DNA from 3 places in the Marinicrinis lubricantis genome. Region 2 is predicted to be linked to each of the others. Evidence: predicted binding sites of a transcription regulator. Region 2 holds the regulator's gene; each other region holds the start of a gene.
The links. Region 2 encodes Rex, which represses fermentation and respiration genes when NADH is low (regulators of the CRP and FNR family bind a similar motif). Its sites were predicted from a motif close to TTGTGAAATATTTCACAA; they were not measured.
Positions count from the first base shown of each region.

Region 1 (9,950 bases), on a different contig from region 2:
AGACACTTCAAAATATATTCGGAAGCAGGGGGGATCCTACCTAATCGTTCAGGAACGAATTCCGCTGGCACGCATAGGCGGCCGTCCTTACGATTTGCGGGTGATGGTTCAACGAACCGGCAGATCTCCGTGGAAGGTGACCGGTAAGTTGGTGAAGGTCGCCGGGAAGGGATATATGGTCACGAATGTAAGATTAAGCGGAGGACGCGTTACGACGTTCGAAAACGCCGTTCGCCAATCACTTAGGGCGGGTACTTCACCGGACGAAATTGGAAGAAGGATTGATCGGACCGCGTTGACAGCGGCGAAGCAGCTGCATCGCCATTATAAGTGGATTCGAACGATCGGTTTAGATATGGCGCTGGATCGTAACGGGAGAGAGTGGATTATCGAGGCGAATTTCCAGCCTATGCTGTCACTTTTTAATCGTTTAAAGGATAAAAAGATGTATCACCGTATTTTGTCTTATGTTCGAAAATGAGAGAAAGCGGCTCTCCTGAGAGAGGCCGCTTCCTTCAATGATCAGACATGGCGATCTGCCACGTTTCGTCAAAGCCGTAGGTTAATAAGTTGCGTGCATCCTGCCAAACGCCTTCGGTTGTGGAATGCAGAACAACTGCGATAAGAGAAGTGTCTCCGCGCTGAGCAGATGATACAAGGCAATACCCGGCTTCATCGGTGAAGCCAGTCTTGATTCCATTCGCTCCCTCAAAAAAATAGGGGCTGGCTGGGTCAAGCAAATGATTGCGGTTCGTGTAGGTCACGGCTTGGCTGCTCGTATTCGCTTCGTAGCGGCTGCTGCTGACGATGTCCAGCAGTAGCGGCTCATTCATGGCTTCTTTGGCGATAAGCGCCAAATCTCTAGCCGTCGTATAATGATCCGGATCGTGCAGCCCGTGCGGATTGACGAAGTGGGAATCGTTTGCGCCGAGCAGATGCGCCTTCTTGTTCATTAACTCAGCGAAGTAGGCGATGGCCTGTTCCGCAGACATCTCGCTGCTGCCGGATACTTTGCGGGAAATATGCACAGCCAGCGTGCGCGCCGCATCATTGCCGGAAGGGAGCATCATCGCGGCGATCATGTCCCGGAGCGGCATCTGCTGCCCCTCCCAAAGCCAGGCGGTGCTTTCCCCTTCGGTGCGGAGATGGACTTCATTTCCTACTGTGACGATTTCATCGGGATCCCCTTTGTCCAGCGCGACAAGAGCCGTTAATATTTTGGTCGTGCTGGCGGGATACACTTTTTCTTTATCATTTTTATAGAACAGTATGTTTCCCGTTTCGCGATCGATTAAGATGGCGGAGCTTGCAATCAGCTGCTGAGTGGCAAAAATTTTGTCACTGGATCTTGTGTTCAGCTTTTCCCACCAGGCGAGGCCGAATTTGTCCGATATCAGTGAAAGACTATAAAAAGCAATCAACAGAAGCATCACTTTACGCAATTTCATACAGGTCTCCTTCTTTAACGGTAAATGTCGTATGACATCTACAGTACAGGACACCTGTTAAGATTCATCTAAAAAAACCTTACAAATTTCTTAAGAAAATCACACCGACCGTACATTCTTTTAAGTAACATGGGGTGGTGCAAGAGGCAGCTTTACCTCAAAGCAGGTTTCTTGCACGCTGCTGCGGACCTCGATCGTACCGTCATGCAGCTCGATAATGCTTTTAGAGATAGCCAGGCCCAGGCCTGTCCCTCCGGTCGCTGTGGAGCGGGATTTCTCCACTCGATAAAACCGATCGAAGATATGCGGCAGATCTTGGATCGGAATCGGCGGTCCATAATTTGCAACCTGCACGATCGCTTGATTCGAGCTGCGGTAAGCGGTCAGCACGATTTTTTTGCCTTCCTTGCCGTAATTTATCCCGTTGGAAATTAAGTTTTCAAACACCCGCATCAGCTGATCACCGTCGCCGGATACAATTAAATGATCCTCATTAAAATTCAGCACCATCTCCATCTCTGACTGCTGCAGGGAGAACGAGTACTCCGCCGCAAGCTGACCGAGCAGCTCGACGAGGTTCAGTCGGTCCCGTCTTAGTTGCAGCTTGCCGTAACTCACACGGGTATATTCGAACAAATCGTTGACGAGACGTTCCAGCCGCTTCGACTTCTCGAATGCGATTTGTACATAGTGCCGCAGCTCGATTTCATCCCGGTATCCGTCCGAATGGATCAGCTCCAAATAACCGACGACGGAAGTAAGCGGCGTTCGCAGATCATGCGATACGTTCGTAATCAGTTCATTCTTCGCTTGTACGGCCCCTCGTTCTTCCTCCATGGAGGATTTCAGATGCCATGCCATGCCGTTGATGTGATCTGCGAGGCGGCCGAGCTCATCTTTTGTTTTAATCGGGATCCGGATGTCCAGACGGCCCTTGGACATCTCCTGCACCGCCGATGTAATTTGCATTAAATATTTGACATATCGGCTGCTCAGCACAATAACATAGAAACAAAACAGAAAAGCCCCCGTCACGAGCAGAACAGGAACCATTCCGAAGTTGTAATAGAGCGATTCGAGCAGGCTCTCCACAGGCGAAAAATGAAAGTATGTGGCTGCCATGGCGAGAGTCAGTAGAAATAAGGTCGTCAACATGCTCAGGACGAGACTGATGATAAACAGCAGCAGCATCTTCCCGCGCAGCCCTGAAAGCGGATTAAGATTCAATTTTATAACCTACTCCCCATACGGTTTGAATTAATTTATAGCCCAAGGCCTTCTCCAGCTTGTCCCGCAGCCGGCTGATATGCACCATCACCGTATTGTTGGAGGCATAATATTTCTCCTTCCATACAAGCTGGAACATTTCCTCCGCGCTGAATACTCTGCCGGGAGTCCGGGCGAGCAAAAACAAAATATCGAATTCGGTGGAAGTAAGCGTCAGTTCCTTGCCGTGGGCGGTCACTCTGTGGGACGTTTTATTGATCGTCAGGTCGCTGAGCTTGATCATCTCGTCATCTGTTGTCACCGCCGAAGGTTCTGGATTGAACTGAAACGAGCGCCTAAGCAGCGATTTGACACGAGCCAGCAGCTCAAGCGGATTGAACGGCTTGATCATGTAGTCATCCGCGCCGGTCATAAGGCCCAAGATTTTATCCATATCCTGCGTCTTGGCGCTGAGCATCAGGATGGGAATCGTATACTTTTCCCGTACATGGCGGCATACCTCCAGGCCGTCCATTTCGGGCATCATGATATCGAGAATCATCATATGTATGGGATCGTTGTTCATTTCCTCCATGTACTTGAGCGCTTCTCGGCCATTCATTGCGCCGGACACTTTGAACCCTTCATTTCGCAAGTAAATCGTAATCAGCTGCGCGATTTCGGCATCGTCATCCACGACTAATATATGCTTCAAATGGATACATCCTTTTCAATTCTTTTACAACATATTATAAAGCTTTACGAATATAAAAACATAATAGGCTTCTCTTCATTTTAACGAGCTTATCTTGTTAACGAGATAAGAAGGTGAAAAGTCTTTGTTCTTATTTCGCAAAGTATACAGCGGTCTATGAAAATAAGCCATGAAAGAAGGAAAAACTTCTTCATCCAAGAAGTGTATATCTAGGCCCATCTGCAGCAAGCATAAGCATCAGGATGGAGTTAAGAGGAACAGATGGATCGGTTCGTCGAAGAAATACAGAAAAACTTCTTATCAAGACAGAATACGAGAGAGGATGTTGGAATTGATAAAAGCGGTCGTATTTGATTTTGACGGACTGATAGTAGATACGGAGACTCTTTGGTTTGAAGCGTATCAGCACATCTTAAGCGAGAAGTTCAGGTGCAATGTGACGGTGGAGAGGTTTGCCGTTTGTATCGGCACTGATGATCATGCTTTCTTCGAAAGCGTGGAGAATGAATTAGGTACGAAGCTCGATTGGGATCCGATACGAAAAAAAGCTTCAGAATATATGAAAATGAAGCTGCAGCAGCCGGTATTAAGAGAAGGCGTTGCCGAATATTTGCAGGATGCACAGGATTTCGGCTTGCGCATCGCGCTGGCAACCAGCTCTACCCGCGCTTGGGTCGAGACGCTGCTTGAACAAACGGGGATCCGCGATTATTTCGAAGTGCTCAGGACGAGGGATGACGTTGCCAACGTCAAGCCGGATCCGGAGCTTTATGTTACGGCGGTGGAGCAGCTTGAAGTGGAACCGGATCAAGCGCTGGCCTTTGAGGATTCGCTGAACGGATTGAATGCTGCGGTAAGCGCTGGGCTGCATACGGTCGTTGTGCCGAACAGCGTGACATGCCATCTACCATTTGAGCATTATTCGCTCAGGCTTAGCAGCATGAAGGACATGCCGCTTCGCGAAGTGCTGGCGCAGCTGGTTGGATGAGTTTTCATAGAAATCGATGAAAAGGGCTTTTAAGGGGCGCGGTGATGAGTACGCCATTCCTTAAAAGCCCTTTTCGTTTGCGAATACATTAGGCCGCGAAGCGGTAGTAAATAAGCAGCATGGTTGCCAGCACGAACAAGAAGTTCAGTGTAACGAATACGACTTGATCCAGCTTCGTTTTATGCATTTTAATCGGAGGAAGATAGAAGCTGACGCCTTCTATAATGAAAAGGATCAAAATAATGTGCGGCAGAAAATGTCCGACGATTTCAGTATACCCGAACAGTAATGTCGTTGAGATAAAGATCAGTGTCAGTACCGCGGCCAAGAGCCGGTTCAGAATACCGACCACGAGCAAATAGCCTACGACGAACTCAATGAACGCGGCCATAATAATGAACAAGGAAGGCTCGAACCCAAACGTCGGCACGTTCCAGTTTTCAATAATGTTCAAGCTCATGCCAGGATAAACCCATTTCTCAATCGCAACCCAGCACAGCGAAAGACCGGTGCCTAAATAGATGAAGGGCATGCCGTAAGGGTGCAGCCTCGTTTTCTCCATCAGCAGGGCTACGCTGATCGCAACATAAAATCCGTAGTCCAGCATGTAGAAAGCACCCATATGATCGATGGCTAACGCGAAGATGACGAGAATACCGATAGCAGCGGCTTTATTGGCCAGATGGTACGGGATCAGCAGCAGCACGATAACTGCAATACCCAGCCAAGTCTGCAGCGTATTCGCTTCAATGTCCGGTGCGAGCACGCTGTGATTCAGTAAGCCGAGCGCGAACGAGGCGGCCGTTCCCCATTTTAATAATGTAAACGTATATTTACGGTACGAATCCAGCTTTCTTTCGATTCTTTGCAGCGGTGTCCACTTAGTCAGGACCGCATCCAATTGGGGCAGCAAACCAAGAATGAAGGCGACCAATAGACTTAATCCGAGAAAGGTCGGGGACAAGATGTGATCCAGGTTTTCTTTTATCGGTTCTGCCTCATTAAACCATTTGACATGGGCGAAGGCAGGTGTGGTGGTCAGAAAAAAGATGGCTAATATTGCGGTTGTTTTCTTCAGCATGTGTATCACCTCAGGGAACTTTGTGAATTTTGTAACAAGTTATATTCAGATTGTAACATACTTTTAACGTTTTGTTGTGAAAAAAATCACATTATTCATTTATTTTTTTGAATTTATGTCAAAATCGAGAACGGATCAATATCCTTCATAGAGATTTCCTGAGGCTGGATACGATGGGGATCACCTTGACATTCTGGTTTGCCCGGCGGCATGCTGTCTGAGTATAGATGAAATGGGGTATAATGAAGCCATACATCAAGGTGATGATTACAATCGAAGTCTAAACGGAAAGTTTTCGTCTTTAAGTTACCACAAGAAAAATCACTAATGCGACAATAGACAACACTCCGGCAGCAACATATACAAGGCTAAGCCGCAAAATATTCCCTTTTGTCCGTTTCATGTAATCTGGGTTTTCCTTGTTTTGTTGAATGTTTCCGATGACGATCGTTGCTACTGCCGACAGCACACAAAGAAGTAGGATCGACCCGTAAATAAGCCATTCATTCATATGTAACCCGCTCCTGTTTTGAAATCTGTTGATGATTTCATCATACCATACGAGTTTTATTTTGGTATAGGTTTGTTCGTCACAAATCAACAATATACCCTTTGCAAAACAAATGGATTGTAATATAGTGGAGAAAGTGAAATTTCCATGAGATGAATACATTTCTTTTTTTAGCTGAAGTTTTCGCAGTTTCCGCGTATGCGGCTAGCATTTGTTATGAAAAATAGAGTAATAAGCAAACAGGCGACCTTTGCTTGGATGGGAGGGCTAGTGATGAAATTGAAGGGTAAAAAATTTTGGCTGTTTGCGGTCAATTCCCTTCTGCTCGTTGTAGCCTTTTATTTTTTGTTCACCCATATGAATATGAAGCTGTCAGATATATGGCGCTTTTTACTGAATGCGAATCGTTGGTTTTATTTATCCTTAATTGTGTTCACGATCTTCTTAGTGATGCAGGCATGGAATTGGGTTCAAATCCTAAATCATCCTGGTCGGCTGATCGCCCAAACACGGGGCTTACTCATTTACATCAATTCGCAGTTCGCCAAATACATCCCTGGAGGCGTATGGAATTATGTCGGCAGGGTCTATATGACTAGTCAGGCCGGTGTTGCCATCCCCCATCAAATGCTGACGCTGTTTTATGAAAATGTGCTGCTTGTGTTGGCAGCTGCCGTATATGCCGTTTATTTGCTATACTTATTAAATATGCTGACATTAACGGGACTTATTTTGTCAGCCGCCGCCTTCGTTTTGTTTTATATTTTTTACACACCACTTACAGGGTGGACGGAAAAGCAGTTAAGAAGGTTTAAAAAATTCAAGAATTTGCAGCTCTCACTGCCAAGGAAATCATTTTTTACCTTTTTAGGATACTTCTTAGTCAGCCATTTTATTATGGGGCTTGCGTATTGGATGCTGCTGAAGAGCTTTGGTCTACAGGATGTATCACTGTTCTACGCGGCGGGAACCTTTGCTCTGGCCTGGCTTGTCGGTTTGATGAGTCCACTGCCGGGCGGAATTGGTGTCCGGGAAGGCTTTCTTATCTACTTGCTGCAGTTCCAGGTTCCGCTGGATTTGGCAACGCAGATCTCCATTATCACAAGGATTTGGAATATTATTAGCGAATTGTTATTTTTCATTCTCATGAACGGCTTTGCATTATTGAAGAAGGGTTGGAAACAAATATGAGAAAAAAGAATGTGCTGCTGGTGACAGGCAATTTTCCTCCGGGAATCGGCGGCATGCAAAGCTATTATCACAATTTATGCTTGGAATCCAAACATCAAATTACAGTGCTGGCTCCGCATTATCCGGATGACGAAGCGTTCGATGCGAAGCAGCCTTACGATATTATTCGAGGACGTTTCTTTCAAAATGAGAGCATACAGCCAAGCGGATGGGGACGCATGTTCCGCATGGCGAAGAAGACGATTGAGGAGCGCAGCATTGATATTACGATTTATGGATATGTGCTGATTGGATTCGTCGGCTGGCTTCTCAGTGTGTTTGGCGGACATAAATATATGGTCTCTACACATGGAAAGGACATGCTGGAGTTTAAGAAAATTCCGGTTCTGCGGACCTTGACCAAAATGATTTTAAAGCGAGCAGACGGAGTGCTGACGAACAGTGAATATACTCGAAACCTGGTTGAGGAATACGGAGTGCCGCGTTCGAAAATTCATATTGTCAATCCGGGCGTGGAGGAGCATTTTGAAATTCGTGAAAAGGACCCTGTGCTTGTCGAGCGATTTGGGTTGAAGGATAAATTTGTGATGATGACGCTGAGCCGTCTCGTTCGCCGTAAAGGTCACGACATGGTCATTCAGGCGATGCCTGAGATTCTAAAACAAATTCCTGAAGCGGTCTATTTGATTGTCGGGGACGGACCGGAGAAGGAACGATTGCAGCAGCTCGCACAGAGCTGTGGTGTGCAGAACGCGGTTATTTTTGCTGGACGAGCTTCGGATGGGGAAGAAATTCATAAATTTTATAATACGTGCGATTTATTCATTATGGCCAGCCGCCACCTGAAGGTGAAGGGCGACGTTGAAGGGTTCGGAATTGTGTTTCTTGAGGCCTCCTGCTGCGGCAAACCAGTGGTTGCAGGTAACTCGGGAGGCATTGCAGAAGCGGTTCTGCATAATGAAACGGGTCTGCTCATCGATCCGAATTCGGTGGAGGATATCAGTTCATCTGTCATCAAATTGTACAAGGATGACGAGCTTCGGGAAAGACTCGTTGATCGGGCTTACAAAAGAGCGAAGAGCGAATTTAAGTACAGTTATTTAGCCTCCATCATGGACAGCTGTATTTCGATGATTTGCGATAAAGTCAGACCGACCGGAAGATCAGCGAAAGTGAAGGAATCGAAGCATTTGCGTGTATAATGTAAGAAAGTGAGCCGAGAGGTTCACTTTTTTTTGCATGCGGTTCATATCGTGACTTTCCTCACAAAATAACACTTGAAAAGATTTGTGATGTGGAGTAGAATGTCTGTCATGGAAACCAACTGACTAAATTTGATTTTTGGTCATTATTGTTCGCATCAGGAGGTGAGTTTGTGAAAGGAACGGACCGAAAGCAGTGGATATTGGATGCAGCGCTGAAGTCGTTCGCCATGTTCGGCTACAAGGCGACGACGATGGAACAGGTAGCCAAAATTGCGAAGGTCGGTAAAGGAACCATCTACACATTCTTTACGACGAAGGAGCAACTATTTGATGAAATCATTCATCAAGTGATTATGGAAATGAAGGAGCTTGCCGATCACACGATTGACCGAAACCTGCCTTTTCTGGAAAATTTGCATCGGGTGCTTTATGGTATGCTCGATTTTAGAGAGAAGCATGAGCTGACGATACGATTATCCTATGAAGTACAGGATATGGGGACACCGATGGCCAAAGAAGGTATGCTGAAGGTTGAGAAGGCGATCCGGGCTTATATTCAAAAAGAGATCGAGCGTGCGATTGAACGCAGGGAGATTAAAGAATGCGATCCTCAGGTGACAGCCTTCGTTATTTTGAAATTGTACGTTGCCCTTGTCTCAGACTGGTCTAAGACGAACGAACCGCTTTCGAAAGAGCAGATTTCCGGAATCTTTAAACTATATTTGGCGGAAGGGCTAGAAATCAAAACATAATTTTTTTTTGCATGAAAATGACTAAATATCCGATTTGGTCACTCGGTTCGATAGTATAACTTGGCTTCATCAGATTAAACATAGAGGCAAGAGGAGGAAGACAGTATGAGAAATTGGAGTGGAAAGCTGGAATGGGCATCCATCATAAAAAACAAAAAAGTTCTCATTCCGGTCATAGCCGTTTTATTCGTACCTTTACTGTATAGTTCTTTGTTTTTGTGGGCGTTCTGGGACCCATACGCTAAGATGGATGTCATTCCGGTAGCGATAGTCAATGAGGATCTGGGTGCCGAGCTGAACGGCGAAGAGATTCATATTGGTTCCGATCTGGTGGAACAATTGAAGCAAAATGAAGAGTTTCAGTGGGTATTTACGGATCATCAGGAAGCCCAGGAAGGAATGGAAGAAAACGAATATTACATGGAAATTCGTATCCCGGCTGATTTTTCCAGCCGTGCGGCATCTGTGATGGATGAGCAGCCTGTGAAAGCACAGCTGCAATTTATTCCGAACGAGTCGTACAACTTCTTGTCGGCCCAAATCGGAGGAACAGCTGTGAAGGAGCTGCGGACAAAGCTGTCGGAGCAACTGTCCGAGGCCTATGCGGAAGCGATCTTCCAGAATGTTACGGCTTTGGCGCAGGGCTTATCGCAAGCGGCAGACGGTGCCCAGCGAATTTACAACGGAACGGAAGAGCTGTCTGCGGGAGCAGAACAGATCGATACGTATTTGAGCGAACTGTCTGCCGCCTCGGCTTCTTTAAGAGCGGGTTCGGGAGAACTTCAGTCTGGTGTAACACAGCTTCAGACCGGAACGACCCAGCTTCAAACGGGAACCGAGCAGCTGTCCAGCG
Region 1 is NZ_JBHSQV010000026.1:7,235-17,184, forward strand. Features, by position in the region: gene ACFPXP_RS03205 (YheC/YheD family protein) at 1-481, shown strand, start outside; gene ACFPXP_RS03210 (D-alanyl-D-alanine carboxypeptidase family protein) at 516-1,448, opposite strand; gene ACFPXP_RS03215 (sensor histidine kinase) at 1,569-2,675, opposite strand; gene ACFPXP_RS03220 (response regulator transcription factor) at 2,665-3,369, opposite strand; gene ACFPXP_RS03225 (HAD family hydrolase) at 3,701-4,357, shown strand; gene ACFPXP_RS03230 (DoxX family membrane protein) at 4,446-5,438, opposite strand; gene ACFPXP_RS03235 (hypothetical protein) at 5,740-5,949, opposite strand; gene ACFPXP_RS03240 (lysylphosphatidylglycerol synthase transmembrane domain-containing protein) at 6,223-7,140, shown strand; gene ACFPXP_RS03245 (glycosyltransferase family 4 protein) at 7,137-8,342, shown strand; gene ACFPXP_RS03250 (TetR/AcrR family transcriptional regulator) at 8,516-9,097, shown strand; gene ACFPXP_RS03255 (YhgE/Pip family protein) at 9,203-9,950, shown strand, end outside.
Region 1: ACFPXP_RS03230 (DoxX family membrane protein) is a predicted target of Rex. The motif match lies at 5,513-5,530, and genes of this name have one in related genera.

Region 2 (9,950 bases):
CCATGATTTGCTGCAATATGCTAGTCCGCTCAAGCCCAAATTTGTAAAATCTTATGCTGAGTTGGGGCAGCATGTGACAGAGGCTGTTCATTCCTATGTTACCGAAGTGAAAGCAGGTCAATTTCCTGCCGAGGAACATGTGTTTCATTTGAACGAAACGGTTAGCGCCGATTTAAAACATAAATTAAAGTAAAGCAGGTAGAACAATGGAAGTCATTCGAACCATACATGAGATGAGAAAAGCAGTGAAGCTGTGGAAAGAGCAGGGAAAAACCATCGGATTCGTACCGACGATGGGGTATTTACATGAAGGTCATCAAAGCCTGATGCAAGCTGCAAAGAAACAGACGGACATCAGGGTGCTCAGTATTTTTGTTAATCCGATTCAATTTGGACCGAATGAGGATTACGAGACGTATCCGCGGGATGAGGAAAGGGATCTGTCCATTGCGCGTAATGAGCAAGTAGATTGCGTCTTTATGCCTTCCGTAAAGGAGATGTACCCGCAGCCTATTCGTACGAAGGTTCAGGTGGCGGAGGTAACTGATAAGCTGTGCGGCGCTTCGAGACCTGGACACTTTGACGGCGTTTCGACCGTGGTCTCAAAGCTGTTTCATATTATTCAACCGAATAAAGCATTCTTTGGTTTGAAGGACGCCCAGCAAGTGGCGGTCATTGAACAAATGGCGGGCGATTTGAATATGGATATTGACATCGTTCCTTGTCCGATCGTCCGCGAAGCCGACGGTTTGGCGCTTAGTTCAAGAAATAAATATTTGAATGCGGAGGAACGAAAACAAGCGGTTGTACTGTCGCAATCCTTATCAGCATTGAATGATTGGCTGCAAGAGCGCACTCTGACCTTAGAGCAGATTCGAAACCGGCTTACCGAGCAAATATCGAAAGCGCCCCTGGCACATATTGATTATGTCGAGATATTGAAATATCCAGAGCTGGAACCGCCTGAAGAAGGTCAGATGCTCGCTCAAATGACAGGGAAATATATTGCCGCCTTAGCTGTGAAATTTGGCGCCACCCGTTTGATCGATAACCATATTTTCACGCTGCAGCCGTAATGCTTGTGATTGAAAACATACGACCAACATACAGGACATCATCATGTGAGACATGAACATAAAAGGGGGACTACCCATGTATTTGACGATGATGAAATCGAAAATTCACCGAGCAACCGTGACTGAAGCGAATTTGAACTATATTGGCAGCATTACGATTGATCAGGACTTAATGGAAGCCACTGACATTTTGCCGAATGAGAAAGTGCAAATCGTGAACAACTACAATGGAGCGCGATTGGAGACTTATGTCATTCCAGGTCCTCGCGGTTCAGGCGTCATCTGCCTAAACGGTGCTGCTGCACGACTTGTGCAGCCGGGCGACACGGTCATTATCATCTCATATGAATGGATGACAAAGGAAGAAGCGCGGAATCATCAGCCTAAGGTTGCTTTTGTCAATGAGCGCAATCAGGTGGAGAGACTTGTTCAGGAGGAACCTCATTCCACGACAGTTTAAGTGTTGAAACACATGTCAATGTTCCCTTAGGCGGCGGTGTAAGATGGATGAATGAAAAACAGTCCCAGAGCAAAGACTGATTACACGGGCTGCTAAAAGGGCAGTACTGAGCTCAGTCTCGTTCTAAGGGGGCACAGTCATGTTTAAGCAGTTATTCGCAGCGATGAATGAGGTATTAGAGGAGATTGCCAGCCAGTATGCCTCCGCAAGTCAGGAGAAAAGGCAGGAACTGGACGAGAAATTAGCGGTTCTTCGTTCGATGAGCGATGTTTGTATCGAAGAATGGCTTGATTTTGAGGAAAAAATATCGAAGCTCAACCCGCTTAAAATGGCATCACCCTCCACGTTGTATGTCCCTGTAACTAATGACATGATGTTTCCGCTGCAGGAGGCCTCAAGAACTCATTATGAGCGAGGACAAGGTTATTTTGAACTGATGATGTACCGTCATGCCATAGGGGAGATGGAGCAGGTTCTATCGATGCAGCCGGATTTTTTGCCGGCCAGACTGTTTCTGGGACTAAGCTGTCTGCATGAAGGACAGCTAAACGACGCCTATCGCCATTTTCAATTAATTACATCGGTTGCTGAAGAACCTTCAATTAAAGCCATTTCGTTCAATGCCATGGGCTGTATTCATGCACAAAAAGCCAATGCAGAACAGGCGCAGCAGTTTTTTTCGATGGCGGAACAGCTGGACCCATCCTTAAAAGAACCGATCACCGATATTGATTTGAATTTGCCGCAAAAGGTTTTGTATAATTCAGGACTTATCCAATAATTTTGTATTTCCACAGCCGTCCATTCTTTGGTATCCTTATATAGAAATGTTGTGGTGTAAGCTGAAAGGAATGGACCCGAAACATGAAATATGCAGTTATGGATTTTGAAACAACAGGTCCTCTGCAGCAGGACGAAATTATACAAATCGGTCTTGTCGTTGTAGAACAGGATCAAATTATAGATAAATACAATACATTCGTGAAACCGAAGGCATCTATACCGGAATCCGTTACCCAATTAACCGGGATTACGGATGACATGGTGAAGGATGCGCCATCGATCGAGGATGCGATAGCAGATATGCTGCCGTATCTTGAACAATCGATTTTCGTCGCACATCATGCCGCATTTGATCTGGGATTTTTGCAAAGAGCCCTTGATCAATGCGGTTATTCTCCATTCTCTGGCCTTGTGCTGGATACGATGGATCTGCTTCGCTTCTTATATCCTGATCTTCCAAGCCTTCAATTGTCGATGGTTTCTTCTGCGCTGGGGGTGCCTCATCTTGAACCGCATAAAGCGGACAGTGACGCAGAAGCGACTGCGCTGATCTTCATACAATGTATACAGAAGCTGAATCAGCTGCCCTATTTGACCGTTCAGAGACTTTCTTATCTTTTTGACGAGCCCGCCGCTCAGCTCTCTGACTTGAAGTGGTGGATCGATCAGCTGCTGTTTCTAAAGGAAACTCAGGGTGACTTGGAAGAATCGACATTAAGTTACCGGCAGTTCGCTTTAAATGTCGAGGATTGGGCAGATGAAATGCCTGAGAGCACGGCAGAGCCCATCGAGGAAACGTTCGAAGCGTTCTACGAACAAATGAGAGACAATCTGAAGCAAAAATTTGCGAAATATGAAGAGCGGGAAGCGCAGACGGAAATGATCCGGCAGGTGATGGAAGCTTTCGCCGAAGAAAAGCATCTCATCGTTGAAGCAGGAACAGGTACCGGCAAATCATTAGGTTACTTAATCCCATCCATCTATTACAGCCTGAAAAATCAAGAGAAAGTGGCTATCAGTACGCATACCATCAATTTGCAGGAGCAAATTAAGCAAAGAGATCTTCCGCTGCTGCACGAAATTTCTCCACACCCTTTCCACGCCGCTGTATTAAAAGGCAGATCCCATTATCTATGCTTAAGAAAGTTTGAGCAGAAAATAAATCTAAAGGATTATGATGCAAATAGGGAGCAGGTGCTGTTAGCGGCTCAAATGATCGTCTGGCTTGGAGAGACGAAGATTGGGGATGAAGAAGAAATTCACCTGGGGCAAAGAGGCGCCGATTTCTGGCAAAGCGTGGCAAGCGACACAGATTCATGTTTGAACCGTTCTTGTCCTTGGTTCCGCAAATGCTTCTACCATCGAGCCCGCAATGATGCACAAAAGGCCGATGTTGTGATTACGAATCATTCGCTGCTTTTCACCGATCAGAAAGCGGATCATCGAATTTTACCAGCCTATCAGTCGTTAATTATTGATGAGGCGCATCAGTTTGACGAGACGGCAGGTAAGCATCTGGGTATCCAAATCAATTATTTTTCGTTATCGCATGCCTTGAACTGGCTGTATAAGGATGCTTACCAGGGAAAGCTGATCACCTTAAAAAGCTTGTTAGAGAATAACGGTCACGAGAAGTCGGAGACATGGGTCGATTTGATCGAACAATCGATACAGCGAATTGAGAAAATCAAGGAGCATTGGGAAGAGTTCCATCACATGTTATATCAGCATTGGGTATCTCCTCAGGAAACAGCTGCCGCACAGGAAACGGGGCAAATCGTAGTTCGTTTTAAACCGTCGGAGCCTCCGAAGGAGTGGGAACTCCTTCGGACCATCGAAGATAATATCCATGCGGACAGCGGTGAATTGATCAAGTCGCTCCAGCGTTTGATGGAGGAACTGAAGGAAGAAGCAGGGGATTTTGAGCTTCAAAGCTTAATTACGGATTTGAACGGATCATATAAGGATATTGTACGGTGCAGGGACGACCTTCGATTTTTCGTTAAGATGAAAAATACGAATGATGTATATTGGCTCGAGGCAAATGTGCAGTATCGGCATAAGTCGATTCAATTGTACACGGTCCCTGTCGATGTCAGCATGATGCTGAAGGAAATGTTTTTTGATGCGAAGGACAGCATTGTAATGACTTCGGCGACTCTTAGTGTCAATCAAAACTTCGAGTATGTGAAGGAACAGGTAGGCTTAAGCGGCTTTGCAGAGAAGAATAAGCTGCAGACCGTTCAGCTGCCCTCTCCTTTTAATTATAGAAAAAATGTATTGGTATGCATTCCTCGTGATTTTCCAAAATTGAAGGGGATTGCAGGAGAGAAGGAGTTCGCTCTCGAATTAATACAATCACTCTCTGAAGTCGCTCAAGTAACAGACGGACGCATGCTCGTGTTATTCACTTCGTACCGTATGCTGAAAATGGTTCATGGCGGCTTGAAGGAAAAGCTGCAAGGAACAGGCATACAAGTGCTTGGTCAAGGGGTAGACAGCAATAACCGCAGCAAGCTGACCAAATGGTTTACAGACAGCCCGAATTGTGTACTTCTTGGGACAAGCAGCTTCTGGGAAGGCGTAGACATTCCAGGGGACGATCTAAGCTGCTTATGTATCGTACGGCTGCCGTTCCAGCCGCCGAATCATCCCGTAGCGGAAGCGAAATCGGACTTCCTAAAACAGCAGAATAAAAATCCATTTATGCATTACTCGGTTCCGCAGGCCGTCATACGCTTTAAGCAAGGCTTCGGCAGATTGATCCGCACATCATCAGATCGCGGCGTTGTCATTATTTATGATACACGAGTGATTGACACCTATTATGGAAAACACTTTTTATATTCATTGCCGGGACCTAAAATCGAGCATATGTCGAAGCAGCAGATGATTCATCGAGTGAAGGAATGGTTTGACGAGGAGAAAGAGGTTCAACCGGATGTTATGAAAGAAGGGCGGTAGTTCATGAAAGAGATGAAAATTTCTGAGGCTGTTGTCAGGCGGCTTCCGATCTATCTTCGGTATTTAAACGAACTGAGAATGAGTGAGGTACAGACCGTTTCTTCGCAAGAGCTGGGGCAGCGTTTAAATTTAAATCCCGCACAAATTCGTAAAGATCTCGCCTACTTCGGTGAGTTCGGCAAGAAAGGCATTGGTTATGACGTCGGTTATTTAATCGAGAAAATACGTCATATCTTAAAGCTGGATCAAGTCATTCCTGTGGCGTTGGTTGGAGCGGGGAACTTAGGGCATGCACTGTGCAATTACAATACGTATTTGAAAAATACGATGAAGATTACCGCTGTTTTCGATGCATCTCCGAATAAAATAGGGACACAGATTAACCAATTGACGGTACTGCCAATGGACAAGCTGAGCGAGACCGTCAATGAACAGAAAATTCGTGTCGGCATTATCACGGTTCCTTCGGCTGTCGCTCAACATGTAGCGGATCAATTTGTACAGGCGGGGATTGAAGCGATTCTTAACTTTGCGCCAACGATTATTAAGGTTCCTTCCCATATCCGCATTCATCAAGCCGATTTTACCGCTGAGCTCCACAGCTTGGCGTATTATTTGGATTGAGTTTCTTGGCGATTCTACAACAAGACGGACTGGAGGACAAATGTCATGCATCCCTTATTGAAAAAGCTGCAGTACAAGGAAGAAGGGCCGATGCTCATCGTGGGCAGCCCGCAACAATTTGCAGGGACGATGAAGGAATTGGCTCCTTACGAGATTCATACCGAACCTAAAGAAGATCATTACAACTTCATTCTTATTTTTGTGAAGTCTCAGCACGAGGTTGAGCAATATGCCGGAATGGCGGTAGAGCGTCTGCATTCAGATGGAGTGCTGTGGTTCGCTTATCCGAAGAAGACATCGAAGAAGTATGAAGCGGATATTCATCGGGATCGTGGGTGGGATGCGCTGAACTGTCTGAATTATACCGGAGTCCGTCAGATCGCGATTGATGAGGACTGGTCGGCACTTCGCTTCAGACATAAGGATTTGATAAAATCCAAGTAGGAACAAAACGGGATCGAACGATGGTTATACTCATTAAAGAATATAAAAAAGGCTGTCATACATCGCAGCGCCTTACCCTGCGTATCGATGTATGACAGCCTTTCGTTTTATTCTAAGAATTGAAGAAGTTGGTAAATGAGAAAAGCCATAATGGCTGTTCCCGGTAATGTTAACACCCAAGCATATACAATTTTTCCGGCGACATTCCATCGAACAGAATTCACACGGTTGGACAATCCGACACCGATAATGGAACCGGTAATCGTATGTGTCGAGCTGACGGGAAGACCAATCTTCGCTACACCTGTCAAAATAATGGCTGCAGCCGTTTCGGCGGCGAATCCGTGGATCGATTCGAGCTTGGTTAATTTGGTTCCCATCGTCGCAATTACCTTCTTGCCACCGATTGCAGTACCTAGTGCGATCGCCAGACCGCAAGAGGTGATGACCCAGAATGGAATGTCGCTTTCCATCGTTAACCCGCCTACATTACCTGCAACTAAGGCGAGCATGATAATCCCCATCGCTTTCTGAGCATCGGATGCCCCGTGACTGAACGCCATGAAGGAAACGGAGAGAAGCTGAAGGATATTGAAAGATCTTTTTACTTTGGACGGCGATAAATTCCCAGCAATCAGCTGCAATATTTTCATGATGACAAATGCAAAAAGTGCGCCTAGTACAGGGGAAACGAGAAGGCCGATTAATACCTTAATCAATCCTCCTGAAACGAGCACATCGAATCCTCCGTAAGAAACGGATGCCCCCACCATGGCTCCGATTAATGAATGCGAGGCGCTGATCGGCATGCCGACCATGGTCATAATAATATTCCATATAATCGATGCGATAAGCAGTGAGACAACAACCAGCAGTGTGATCGAGTCTGGATTGACGATACCTTTACTAATCATTTTAGCCACCGCGGTGAAAGCGAATGCTCCGACTAAGTTCAGCACGGCGGCGAGCAATACAGCCTGATATGGCTTCAGCACTCGGGTACCGACAACCGTTGCAATGGCATTAGCCGAATCATTCCAGCCGTTCGTAAAGTCGAACAACAAGGCTAGAACGATAATAATGATAACGATCAGGGACAAACCTTCAACCATAACGGAGAACCACGCTTTCAAGGATATCTGCAACGTCCTCGCAGGCATCGGTGGTTTCTTCCAGACGTTCATAGATTTCCTTTAGTTTAAAGTCTGTATATGGATCTTTCGGATCGCTGAAAATTTCCCGAATGCCATCCCGCATTAATTTATCTGCCTGATTTTCCAAGTCGTTGATGACGACAGTATGTTCATGAATTTGCATATATTTCTTTTTGGACAGCAGTTTAAACGCTTCTAGAATGTGCTCGCAAGAGGATACAAGAATTTCGGTGAATCCTTTCATATAATCATCGGAAGCACTGACATTTAAATATTCGAAGCGTGCCATGGTGGCTTCAATTCCGTCGATGACATCGTCGACTTTTACAGCCAGTTCCATAATATCTTCTCGATCGAGAGGAGTTAAGAATACTTGATTCAATCGTTTGAAAATTTGGTGCGTGATGTCATCGCCCTTACTTTCTAATTCCTTAATGGAGGCAACGTATGCGTTAGGCTCCTTTTCACCCATCAAAGCAGTCCGAAACATTTGAGCGCCTTTCAGCGTATTCTCAGCAGACTGCAGCAACAGGTTCAAAAATTCATCATCATTTTTCCTGCCGAAAAAAAGCATCGTATGTAAGCTCCCCTTCTATATTAAGAATCTTACTCTTGCCATTCATCTCATAAATTATTACAGTATTACCAAGGGTTGGACCTCCTTATTGGACAATTTATGAAGAATGGCCACCCTGAAAAATTTATCATAATACGACATAAATCACAATGAAATATTCATGAAAAATTTACATTCTATCGTCAGTTTTTAGTGATCCATGTAAGGATATACCGTATTTTGGTGAAACAAGATGGTTTCTACCTTTTGGCGAATGTATTGTTTGTCATTCAGTTGATTTTCATACTCAAGAAATGTACATTGGTAAAGATGGTATGAATGACTAATAATGAATGTAATGGATTTAATAAAAAGCAGGTGAAACGAATGGGTAAGTGGTTAATTAAAAATGGTACGTTTCTGACGATGGACGAGAAGAGACCGATGATCAAAGGATCTATGGTCATTGAGGATGACAGGATAAAAGAACTGACGAATCAGAACGTTATCGATGAATCTGTTTTTAGTGAAATTGTGGACGGGACCGGGAAGTTATTTATGCCGGGATTAGTGAATACGCATAATCATGCCGCGATGTCTCTGCTTCGCGGTATTGGCGACGATTTAGCGCTGCAGGTATGGCTGCAGGAGAAGATGTGGCCGAATGAAGCCAAATTCACGGCACAGGACGTAAAATGGGGCAGTTTGCTTTCGATCACGGAGATGATTAAAAGCGGTACAACGAGCTTTGTCGACATGTATGATCATATGGACGAGGTGGCAAAAGCGGTAGAGGAAGCGGGAATGAGAGCGAGACTCACTCGCGGCATGATTGCGCTTGGCTGTAATGATGCGGAGCAGAATGCGAAGCTGCAGGAGGCTGTTCAGTTCGCGAAGGATTGGCATTTGCAGGCAAATGGACGGATTACGGTGATGATGGCTCCGCATTCTCCATATACGTGTCCTCCATCTTTTATCGAGAAGGTCGTCGCCGCTTCGGCCGAATTGGATCTACCGGTCCATACCCATATGTCCGAGACAGCCAAAGAAGTGGAAGACAACGTGAAGGAATATGGACTCCGACCGGTCATGCATCTGTCAAAGCTCGGTGTATTTGATCGTCCGTGCATCATCGCACACGGCGTTCATCTCACGGACGAGGAGATTGACATTTTATGTTCGAAAGACGTACGGATTTCCCACAATCCGGGAAGCAACTTGAAATTGGCCAGCGGAATCGCTAGAGTTCCCGAGTTGTTGAAGGCAGGAATTTTAGTTTCACTAGGTACGGATGGTCCCGCAAGCAACAACAATCTGGACATGTTTGAGGAAATGCGCCTGGCAGCCCTGATTCATAAGGGAGTGTCCGGGGATCCAACAGCGGTTCCTGCTACGGAAGCATTGAAGATGGGGACGGTATATGGAGCGGAGTCGATTTGGCTGGATCAGGTTGGACAGCTTAAAGAAGGGTACAAAGCGGACTTGATTGCACTTGATATCGAGCAGTCTCATCTGTATCCGAAGTCGGATTATGCTTCCCATGTGATCTATTCGGCTTCCGGCCATGATGTGACCGATGTGTGGGTCGATGGTAAAAGATTGATGAAGAACCGTGAGCTGCTTACATTAGATGAAGAAAAAATTAGGTTCGAGGCACAATCCTGCTACGATCGTTTGATGGCGACCTGATGACGGGGTGTTGGTATGAGTAATAAGATGAAAGCATGGCTGGCATTGGGTGTAATCCTGCTCACCTTGGTTGTGCTCGGTTACCGAACCTATCTGCAAATCTTCGAAGAGCCATGGGAGAGCGAGCAAAGAGCCGAGCAAATTGCTATCCGCTCAAGCGACATGAACCAGGTCGATAATACCGAGATCTATAACGGTGA
Region 2 is NZ_JBHSQV010000035.1:109,851-119,800, reverse strand. Features, by position in the region: gene panB (3-methyl-2-oxobutanoate hydroxymethyltransferase) at 1-193, shown strand, start outside; gene panC (pantoate--beta-alanine ligase) at 207-1,076, shown strand; gene panD (aspartate 1-decarboxylase) at 1,153-1,536, shown strand; gene ACFPXP_RS06480 (tetratricopeptide repeat protein) at 1,676-2,317, shown strand; gene dinG (ATP-dependent DNA helicase DinG) at 2,401-5,283, shown strand; gene ACFPXP_RS06470 (redox-sensing transcriptional repressor Rex) at 5,287-5,907, shown strand; gene ACFPXP_RS06465 (DUF3052 domain-containing protein) at 5,953-6,351, shown strand; gene ACFPXP_RS06460 (inorganic phosphate transporter) at 6,459-7,511, opposite strand; gene ACFPXP_RS06455 (DUF47 domain-containing protein) at 7,456-8,079, opposite strand; gene ACFPXP_RS06450 (amidohydrolase) at 8,449-9,750, shown strand; gene ACFPXP_RS06445 (cell wall elongation regulator TseB-like domain-containing protein) at 9,766-9,950, shown strand, end outside.

Region 3 (9,950 bases), on a different contig from region 2:
GCTTCCCGCGCTCATCCACAATGAACACCTTCGTTCCGTCGCCAAACTTCTGGTAATCGAGACTTTCGAACAAGTCGGACAAATAGACACTCAGGCGCATAAAACCGACCTCACGCAGCTGGAATGGCTCATTCGAATCGATTATTCTGCGCAGCATGGAGATGCGTCCGTGCCGGGCATCGTTCTCAATCTGTTTCCACAGCGTTGTTTTCCCATACTCTTCCTTGGGGAAGTCCTGATACCACCCCTTGTCTTGAATGCGATCGATATGATACAAGTCAAATAACCGACTCTTCACCTTCAGCGGATCGCTGTCTCCGTATTCGTTGTAAATTTCGGGGAGGCTTTTGTTATGGAGATAAATGGACAGCCAAGTATTGCGATCCGTCGCTTCCATCGTACTGACGAACTTGGGGAGCAAATATTTGGTTGTCGCTTCGTAGCTGACCCAGCCTTCCTCATAATGCCGCAGATGACTGGCCAGCGTCTCATCGAAATAAATGAGTTCGGAAAGACGCACCGCGTCGTCCATCTTATACCCGATATTATTCTTCATCTGCTGCAAGATCCCTTGGAAATTGCCGCGGATTTGCTTCGTGATGGAATCCACGAATATCGAATTGGAGGCATAACCGACGAGCAGCACCGGAACGATAATGAGCAGACAATAAGACAGCATTAATTTATAACCGAACGGCAAATATTTTCGTGTCCTTCCGCGCTTCATTCCGTCACGCCTTCCCATTCCAATCTCGTGCCATCCTCAGTAATCGCTTAGGCCCGGCTTCTTCTGTATTCCAATGGGGTCATGCCGAACATTTCCTTGAACTGCCGGCTAAAGTAAGGCAGGTATCTATACCCGACTTTATCGGCGACCTCGTAAATTTTTAAGCTGTGGTCCGCTAGCATCTCACTCGCTTTCCGCATACGCAGTGAAATGACGAAATCGCTGAAATTTTGCCCCGTCTCCTCTTTAAACAACAAACCAAGATAATTGGGGGAAAATGAGAAATGATCGGCCACGTCACGCAGCGTTACATTATCATGCAGCATGCTTTCCACGTATTCCATCATGTCTTGGACCAGCTTCCAGTTCTTCTTCCGCTTCTTCTGTTGAAGCATTTCCGACAGCTCAAATACTCTTCGGCGCAGCCAAGATAAGATATCGTCCACCGTTTCGAAATGAAGCAGAATGTCGAGATTTTTCAACTCAAGCCCCAGCATCCGGAACAAATCCTCGTTCAAAGTATGCAGGTACTCATCCAGCTTCATGATGATATACATCGCAAAGTTGCAAACCGTAAATTTGGTCCTCAGGCTCCACGTAACTCGAAACAGCTGCTCCAGCTCATCATGGATACGGACAAGCTCATACCTAGTCATTGCCTCGAACAATGAGTCCAGCTGAACCTCCAAATTCCTAGCGTCTTCCATGTCCCCGGCGTGCACTTCACCAAACTCAATGACTTTTCCTTTGCCATGAAACATCTTGTAATCGAGCGCCTCTACCGCTTCCCGGTAAGATTCCTGCAGGTCTGTCATTGAGGCCACACAGCCCCCTAAGCCGCAAGTCACCGTAAAAGGTTGCGGCCCTTGGATACGGTTCAGCAAATTACCTAATGGGCTGATATCCATACCGCCTTCCAGCAAAAACGCAATGCGATGATGACCCATACGGCATAGATGCTGAATCCCCTGCTCCTTCAGCAGCACGGCAGCGTAAGTGAAAAACTTCGCCAGCAGCTTCTGCTTCTCCTTCGTCCCATACGAGTTCAGCTTCCAGGTCAAATCGTCTATTTCCAAGACCGAAATCCGAGCAGGCCAAACGATCTCATGCATCCGATATTCACTGAGGAGCAATTCCAGCGTCTCCTGTTCAAACGTACCTTCCAGCAGCTGCAGCATATACTCGTTCTTCACGATCGGCACCATCCGCTTGAATGCCTTTTCCGTCTGTAACCGCTTTCGATCCGCATCGAGCTCATTTCGCACTTTTTTAAGCGATTGAATCAGTTCCTCGTCATCCATCGGCTTCAGAACGTAGCTGCATGCGTTTAGGGACAGCGCTTGCTTCACATAGTTAAAATCCTGATGTCCGCTGACAAAGATGACACGCAGATGCTTCTGCTTCTCCAAAGCGTTCTTGGCCAGCTCAATTCCAGACATGTTCGGCATGCGGACATCGGTAACGAGAATATCAACCCGCTGCTGCTCGATCACACGGCATGCCGCAAACCCATTGTTCACCGCGTCTACCACCTGCATCCCCAGTTCAGACCAAGGAATAAAGGTCTGCATCCCTTCCAAATCAAGCTGCTCATCATCGGCCAAAAGGACTCTATACATGGTCATCCACTCCATTTGCTTGATGAAATCACCCAGCCAGGTGAAGCAAAGCTTCAAATCCTATTTTGTCCCACGAAAATCATTCAACGTTGCCCGTAAGCATCAACTAGCTCGAAAAAGAATTTTGAGACAAACCGAATCCATTGAATAAGGGGTATACCGCTAGCAGCATACCCCTTTTGATCCGCGAAGCGGCCTATGCGTTTATTGTCCGTTTAACTTCTTCAAGTTCTCCTGCCATTTTGCCGTTTTAAACTGCAGCAGACTGTCATATCCCGCTGCTTGGGCATCTTTCTCCGCTTGATCGAGGATTTCCAATACTTCTTCATCACTCTTCGCGTAAAGCGCCTTCGCCCTTGCTTCTAAGAAAATATCTTCTACAGTCTGCTGTATAATCCCTTCTTCACTATCCGGCATCGGATCTAAATTAATGAATTCTGTGGCATCGGCTTGAGTCTTCCACGTAATTTCAGACTGCCAGCGGGTTGCCCAGTTGCGCTGATCCTCCGGAAGCGTCATTTCATATTTTGCTTTCGACGTATCGATATATACCGTATTCCCGTTCCATTGGAAATTTGTCGTGATTCCTTGCAGCTTCGACAGTCCTTCATTATCACTTATATACTTCTCTGTAAAGATCGGCGCTCCGTCTTCATCGACGCTGTCCCAATATTCGCCCTCCGGTCCCCAGAAAATCACACGCTGCCCTTCAGGACCTGTATACCAATCGAGGAAAGCGAAAATTTTCTCTGGATCTTCCGCAGCTTTCGTAATGACACTTACGTTCCAGCCTAATTTATTATACGTGCCGGTAAATATTTTATTTTTGTCCAGCCCTTCCTTATGGATCGGCCAAATCATGAAATACCCTGCATCCGGATCTTGAGCCGTCAGCTGGATATGCCCTTCCATTCCGACCTCCGTGGGACTCGCCGAAGCGATAACTGCCACACGGCCCGTGTTCACCTTCTCCTTAATCTGGTCGAGCGTCTGGGTGAACGCATCCTGACTCATCAGCTTTTCACGAAACAAGCGGCTGGCAAACTGTGTAGATTCACGGAATACCGGGTCCGTGAAAATTGAAGTTAACTGATCTCCATTCGGAACCCCCCGAATGCCGACATAGATGTTCGGATGATTTTCAGCAAATGCCGAATAAAGCACATCCAGCCCTTGCCCTTCTTTCGCTAAGTACGGATCGAACGGAACAACGTCCGGGTAGTTTTCTTTCACCATCGTTAAGTAATTATAGAAGTCTTCTGTGGTCTCAAGCTTCGGGGATCCCAGTTCTTCGTAAATCTTTTTGTTCACGACATAGCCTGCATTCCCGTTCGGCTGATTCGTGTACCAGTTCGGGAACTGATAGACTTTGCCATCGGGAGACCGCAGCATGTTCAGCCCTTCTTCGCCAAGCCATTCCTTCAGGTTCGGATATTTTTCCAAATAATCGTCATAAGGCACCAGCATGCCGGCTGCACGCAGCTTTTCCACATCTGCGCCGCGCTCCATCCAAATGACATCCGGCAGTTCATTCGAAGCAATCATCGTATTCAGCTTTTGTGCAGCGTTCCCTCCAGAGTTAATCGCTTCGATGTTGACCTTCATATTTTCTTTAATCCATGCGGTGGCTTTGTCCCCGCCCCATTCCGGCATCGTGTACCAGTCATAATTACCATAGAAACTAAACTCAACCGGCTCGCTTCCCAACTGAAAAATTCCATTTTCTCCGCTGTCTTCCCCGCTATTATTCTGCTCGCTGATATTGCCTTGTTCGTTGTTTGTATTTTGACCGCCTTCCCCATTGCCGCCTGACTCATTGTTCGAGCAGCCAGCCAGTACTGCCGCCGCGATCAGCAAGATCGCCATCGCATACAGCATGATTCTCCTTATGGCCATCATTCGTACAACCCCTTTTCATCCAATGGTTATATGTTTAAAGCAATAGGCTTTAAACTCCTGCAAACATGCCGACTTACTCTTTTAATGAACCGACCAGCACACCCTTGACGAAATATTTCTGTACGAATGGGTAGACGAGCATAATAGGAATGGTCGCCACCATCATCGTAGCCATGGACAGAGATTTAGTCGTCACGGTCTGCATGCTGGCCATCCGCCCCTGTGAAGCAGAATCGAGCTGCGCCATTTGCTCTGTCATAATATTGGAATTCAAAATTTGCTGCAGCATCGTCTGGATTGGAAGCAGCTTTTCCTCCGTAATATAGATACTGGGCAGGAACCACTCGTTCCAATGGTATACCGCAGTGAACAAGGACAGCGTCGCAATGACTGGACCGGAAAGCGGAAGAACGATTCGCGCGAATGTTCCCCAATTGCCGCAGCCGTCGATTTTGGCCGCCTCTTCCAATCCGGCCGGAAGACCCTTGAAGAACGTTCGAAAGATAATCATGTTCCATACACTGATTAGACCGGGGATAATGAACACCCAGAATGAATTCATCAGTCCCATGCCGCGAATCAGCAGAAACGTGGGAATCAGACCGCCGCTGAAATACATCGTAATGATGCAGAAGACCATATAGAACTTCCGCCCGATCAGCTCTTGCTTGGTCATTCCGTAAGCGAAGATGGCGGTCGCTAAAATCGACAGGAAGGTTCCAATAACCGTTCGCAGGACGGAAATATAAAATCCGTTCAGCAGCCGTTCATCATTAAAAACGACCTTATAATTTTCAAATGTAAATTGTCTGGGCCAAAACGTAATGCCGCCCTTCAGCGTATCCATCCCGTTGTTGAAGGAAATGACCGCGCCATTCCAGAACGGGTAAAACGTCACAAATGCGAGAATGACAAGAAGCAGATGGATCACGATGACCATAATCCGATCGCCGTAAGTCAATTTGATCAACGCGGCATACCTCCCTTCATGCAGTCGCTCATACTTCGTCGACTCGTACTGTACATTACCATAGGCTGTTGCCCGATCTGCGCGCCAAATAGTTGGCGAGCGTGAGCAGTCCGACGCTGATCACCGCCTTGAACAATCCGACGGCTGCAGCATAGGAATAACGAGAATTCTGTATTCCAATACGGTACACATACGTGTCGATGACATCCGCTACATCTCGGAGTACAGGATTGGTGCCCAGCAGCAGGATGTCTTCGAAGCCTGCACTCAGCAAATTGCCTATCGCAAGAATCATGAAAATAATGACGACCGGCATAATCGAAGGCAGTGTGATGAGGAACATTTGCTTGAATTTGCTAGCGCCGTCCATTGAAGCGGCTTCATATAAATGAGGATCAATGCCCGCAATCGCCGCTAAATACACAATGGAGGCAAAGCCAATTTCCTTCCAGACACCGGTAGCGACAATAATGCCCCAGAAATATTCCGGAAGCGCCAAGAAATGAATCGGTTCATCGATCAAGTGGATTCTCTCCAGCATGATGTTAACGCTTCCATTATCTGTTGAAAGCAGCGACATGACAAAACCGGCAACAATGACCCAAGATAAAAAGTGAGGCAGGTAGCTTACTGTCTGAACGACCCGCTTGAACAGCATATGGCGGACTTCGTTCAGCATCAACGCAAGGAGGATCGGCGCAGGAAACCCGATAACAAATTTCAGCAGACTGAGAACAATCGTGTTTCGCATCACTTCCCCGAATTCGGGGGCATTAAAGAACATTCTAAAATGCTTAAAGCCCACCCACGGACTCTCGGACATGCCGCCGAATATGTTGTAATCTTGAAACGCCATAAGTACGCCGTACATGGGTAAGTAAGCAAAAATAAAAATAAGTACAAGTGCAGGCCATACCATCAGCTGAATATCCCATTGCCTCGCAAATCGCAATAGAAGCGAAGGCTTTCGCTTTCGCGGCCCAGTAGATTTCATGTCGGGCTCCAAATCCTTGCCTATGGACTGCACGGACTCTCGGTCTGCGATGGGTTCCATGAAGTACCCCCTTTCGTGTTTATAGCTTTATTGTAAAAAGGATAGAAGCGCATTACTATTTGACGATTCAACTAAAAATGATACTTTTCAATTCAATCTGAATCGGATAAGGAATAGAACAAACAAAAAAGGACGAACCTCGTATTCGCCCTTTATCAATAGATTATTTTGTCTATGTAATAAACGTCTGTTTACTACAGCTGCTCCGCATTTTGTAAAGCATGCTCCCAGCTTGGGAAATAGTATAGAGCATTCTGCATCAATTCAGGATCGCTTTGCTTAACCTTCTTTTTGCTGAGCGGTTCGCCGGATTGCTGCAGCTGCTGAATTTTGGACAGCACTTCCTCAGCACCCATACGGATTTCCATCTGTGATCACCACGCTTTCTTTTATCTCTAGTATTTCTATAACGAGTCCCTAGTATACCCTCCCTTTCAATCTTGAATTCTCTTCTTTTCACTGGAACAGCCGAATCTACTTGGTCAGCCGTTTGGGAGAATGCATTGTCTGTCCAAACCATCCATTTAAAGGAAGCGGAATTTATACTTTGAATATCCTCCTCTTTTGGTTCTCCTCAGAATGAAGTCACTCATACAGGGCACACTATAATTGCTTAATCAATATGGGATGAACATCATCCAAATCGCCTATTTACAAACTTATACGCATTTCTCGACATTTCTTTTCATAAAATGGTTTACAAAGCATGGAGACCGTAATAAACTAATAAAAGTGACAAAATTCACATTACATGTCAAGCTGGTTTGTGTAATATTTCACAAATTAGTTTTTTGGGAAATACCCGTTCAAAATACGAGCCTTTCCTGAACAAAAAATCGCTAAAAGGGGTAATTGCACATGTCTGAGCTTTCTACACAGCAAGCCGCTTCGGCGGCAGGACTGTCCGACCTGCTGGAGCAGCTGGCAAAACCTGAGGTGCAGCAGTCTTTAACGGTTCTGTTAGAGCAGCTGCCGCAAATTACGAAGATGTTAACTGAATTGTCCGGAACGTATGAAACATTGAAGACCATCGCTACAGACGAAGTCTTCGTGAACGACCTGAAGGGCGGTTTCGAGGAAATGGTGAAGCCCATTCAGGAAAAAGCAAAATATATTGCTTCTGCCGCTATCGAAGCAGGCGATCGTTCCCATCACCAATCCGAAGTTATTGGTGTTTTTGGCGTCATGAAATTGCTGAAGGATCCTCAAGCGCAAAAAATGCTGCACTTTATTAAATCCATGCTTGATGTATTGAACGAAAGAGAAGCACGCAGATAAGGTACACCTGATAATACGGAACGGAGGATGAACATGTCTAAACATATCTTAATTTTAGGCGGAGGTTACGGCGGACTGCTTAGCGCAATCACGGCCCGCAAATATATGTCTGCCGAAGAAGCATACATTACCGTTGTAAACCGCTACCCGACTCATCAAATTATTACGGAATTGCATCGTCTGGCTGTCGGCAATGTATCTGAAAAAAATGTAGCTCTTCCATTGAACAAATTGCTGGAAGGCAAGCAAATCGATCTGCAGATTGATTCGGTGGAAAGCATCCATCCGGACGAAAATAAAGTTCGTCTTGCCAGCGGCAAAACACATAGCTATGATTTGCTCGTGATCGCCCTCGGAAGCGAAACCGCATATTTTGGTATCCCAGGCTTGCAGGAACACAGCTTCATCCTGAAATCGGTTGACGATGCGATCCGCATTCAAGAACACATTGAAGCGAAGCTGAATGCTTATGCCAAAACGAAAAATAAAGCTGACGCAACGTTCGTCGTTGGCGGAGGCGGCTTGACCGGTGTAGAATTAGTCGGCGAATTGGCAGACATGCTGCCAGATATGTGCCGCGCTAGAGGTATCGACTATAAAGAAGAGGTTTCTCTCTATTGCGTTGAAGCAGGTCCTTCTATTCTGGCTGGTTTCCCGGCTGACCTCATCGAACGTGCACAAACCAGCTTGGAAAAACGCGGTGTTCAATTCCTTACTGGCGTGCCAATCACCGAAATGAAGGAAACCGAAGTCTTCTTGAAAGACGGCAGCTCGATCCCTACCTCTACCCTTGTATGGTCTGGAGGCGTTCAAGGCAATCAGGTGGTTGCGAACTGCGGTATCGAAGTGAACCGTGGACGCGCCACAGTGAATGAGCACCTTCGCTCTACATCTCATGAGAACATTTTCCTTGCTGGCGACAGCGCAGTTGTATTCGGACCGGATAATAACGGACGTCCTTACCCGCCAACGGCTCAATTAGCATGGCAAATGGGCGAATGTGTCGGATACAATCTGTTCGCTGCCATCAAAGGCGCAAATCTTCAAGAATTCAATCCGGTCTTCTCCGGTACATTAGCGAGCCTCGGACGTAAGGATGCAATCGCTACGATCGGTTCGAGCCAAACGAAGCTGAAAGGTATGCCGGCTTCCTTAATGAAAGAAGCCAGCAACATTCGCTACTTGTCTCACATCCACGGTCTATTCGCAGTAACCTATTAATCATTTATTGTCCTCATAAGGACATTGTCTGCTCCCTGTTTTGCAGGTGCCTTAAGCACTTCCCAAAACAGGGATTTTTTTTTGAAAAAAACTTTACATCGCGTTTCAAAAGATATGTATAATGGACTATATAAATGAATGGAAAAAGGCAAACCTCTCGAAAGATTGGGACGCAAAACCACGGGTCTAAAGCCTTATTGCTATGACGGCCGGGTTGCCCTCAGGTGACAGCACTATGTTCGGTGTCCTTGGTTTGAGGGGTTTTACTAAACATGGGGAGTGAAACATCTTTTATATGGAAGACGGGGAACTAAAGCCGTTGATTCTCAGGCTGACCAAGGAACTTATAGGGAACTGCAAGTATTGTAAGTTGATCATTTCTAATCCAGAAACCACCAATCCCATTTACTGTGCTAAATTCACCGGAGAAATGCGGCCGACTCCATTAAACGTTACAACCTGTTTAGCGTGTGGAGAATATAAGACGAACACATAGTATTCGAAGAAGATTCGGTTTGCGATACCGAATCTTTTTTTCACTTCTATTTTCAGCTTAATTTCAGCTTTATGGTATTCAATAACAGTAGTTAAGCATTTGAAACAGAAAGAGAAGATCTAAGCATGCACGGTGTAGTACAGTATTATTTTGTAATTCAGGCCATAACAACGCGTACTGCCTTCCACAAACTTAAATCGACAAAACCCCACCTATCCGGTGGGGCAATCCTCTATATTTAGAAACCTTTATACTGCGGCTCTTCGTTCTCCAGCTGCTGGATGCGGCCTTCGATTTGCTGAACGATTTGCTGTGTCGACTGAGCAGCACTCTCAAACATCGTTTTAGCTTCTTGATTTTGTGTGCTTAATGCAAACTGCTCCATGCTTGCTTGTGCACTTTTGAGCGAAGCCAATGTTGTTTTCACTTGAGTTGCGACGGTCACTGGTATTTGCCTCCTTTATTTCACTTTATTTGGGACTCCATTAAGTCGTAAAACACGACAAATATAATATGTCTTATCCGTTGCAGATCATACCTGTATCCCCCAACGCCTAATCCTTCCTTTCCACCCTTTCAATTCGGAAATCCCTTTATTTTTACATCATAAAATTCTGACCATTTGCAAAAAATTTTGGTGATCTATTGACTAAGGTTCTCAGAAGGAGGTGTAGAAATCATGCCGG
Region 3 is NZ_JBHSQV010000182.1:14,614-24,563, reverse strand. Features, by position in the region: gene ACFPXP_RS19165 (sensor histidine kinase) at 1-727, opposite strand, end outside; gene ACFPXP_RS19160 (response regulator) at 775-2,346, opposite strand; gene ACFPXP_RS19155 (extracellular solute-binding protein) at 2,551-4,242, opposite strand; gene ACFPXP_RS19150 (carbohydrate ABC transporter permease) at 4,319-5,185, opposite strand; gene ACFPXP_RS19145 (ABC transporter permease) at 5,271-6,209, opposite strand; gene ACFPXP_RS19140 (hypothetical protein) at 6,464-6,637, opposite strand; gene ACFPXP_RS19135 (DUF1641 domain-containing protein) at 7,128-7,547, shown strand; gene ACFPXP_RS19130 (NAD(P)/FAD-dependent oxidoreductase) at 7,581-8,768, shown strand; cyclic di-GMP riboswitch class I at 8,906-8,990, shown strand; gene ACFPXP_RS19125 (DUF1657 domain-containing protein) at 9,503-9,709, opposite strand; partial or broken gene ACFPXP_RS19120 (DUF421 domain-containing protein) at 9,944-9,950, shown strand, end outside.
Region 3: ACFPXP_RS19135 (DUF1641 domain-containing protein) is a predicted target of Rex. The motif match lies at 7,034-7,051, and genes of this name have one in related genera.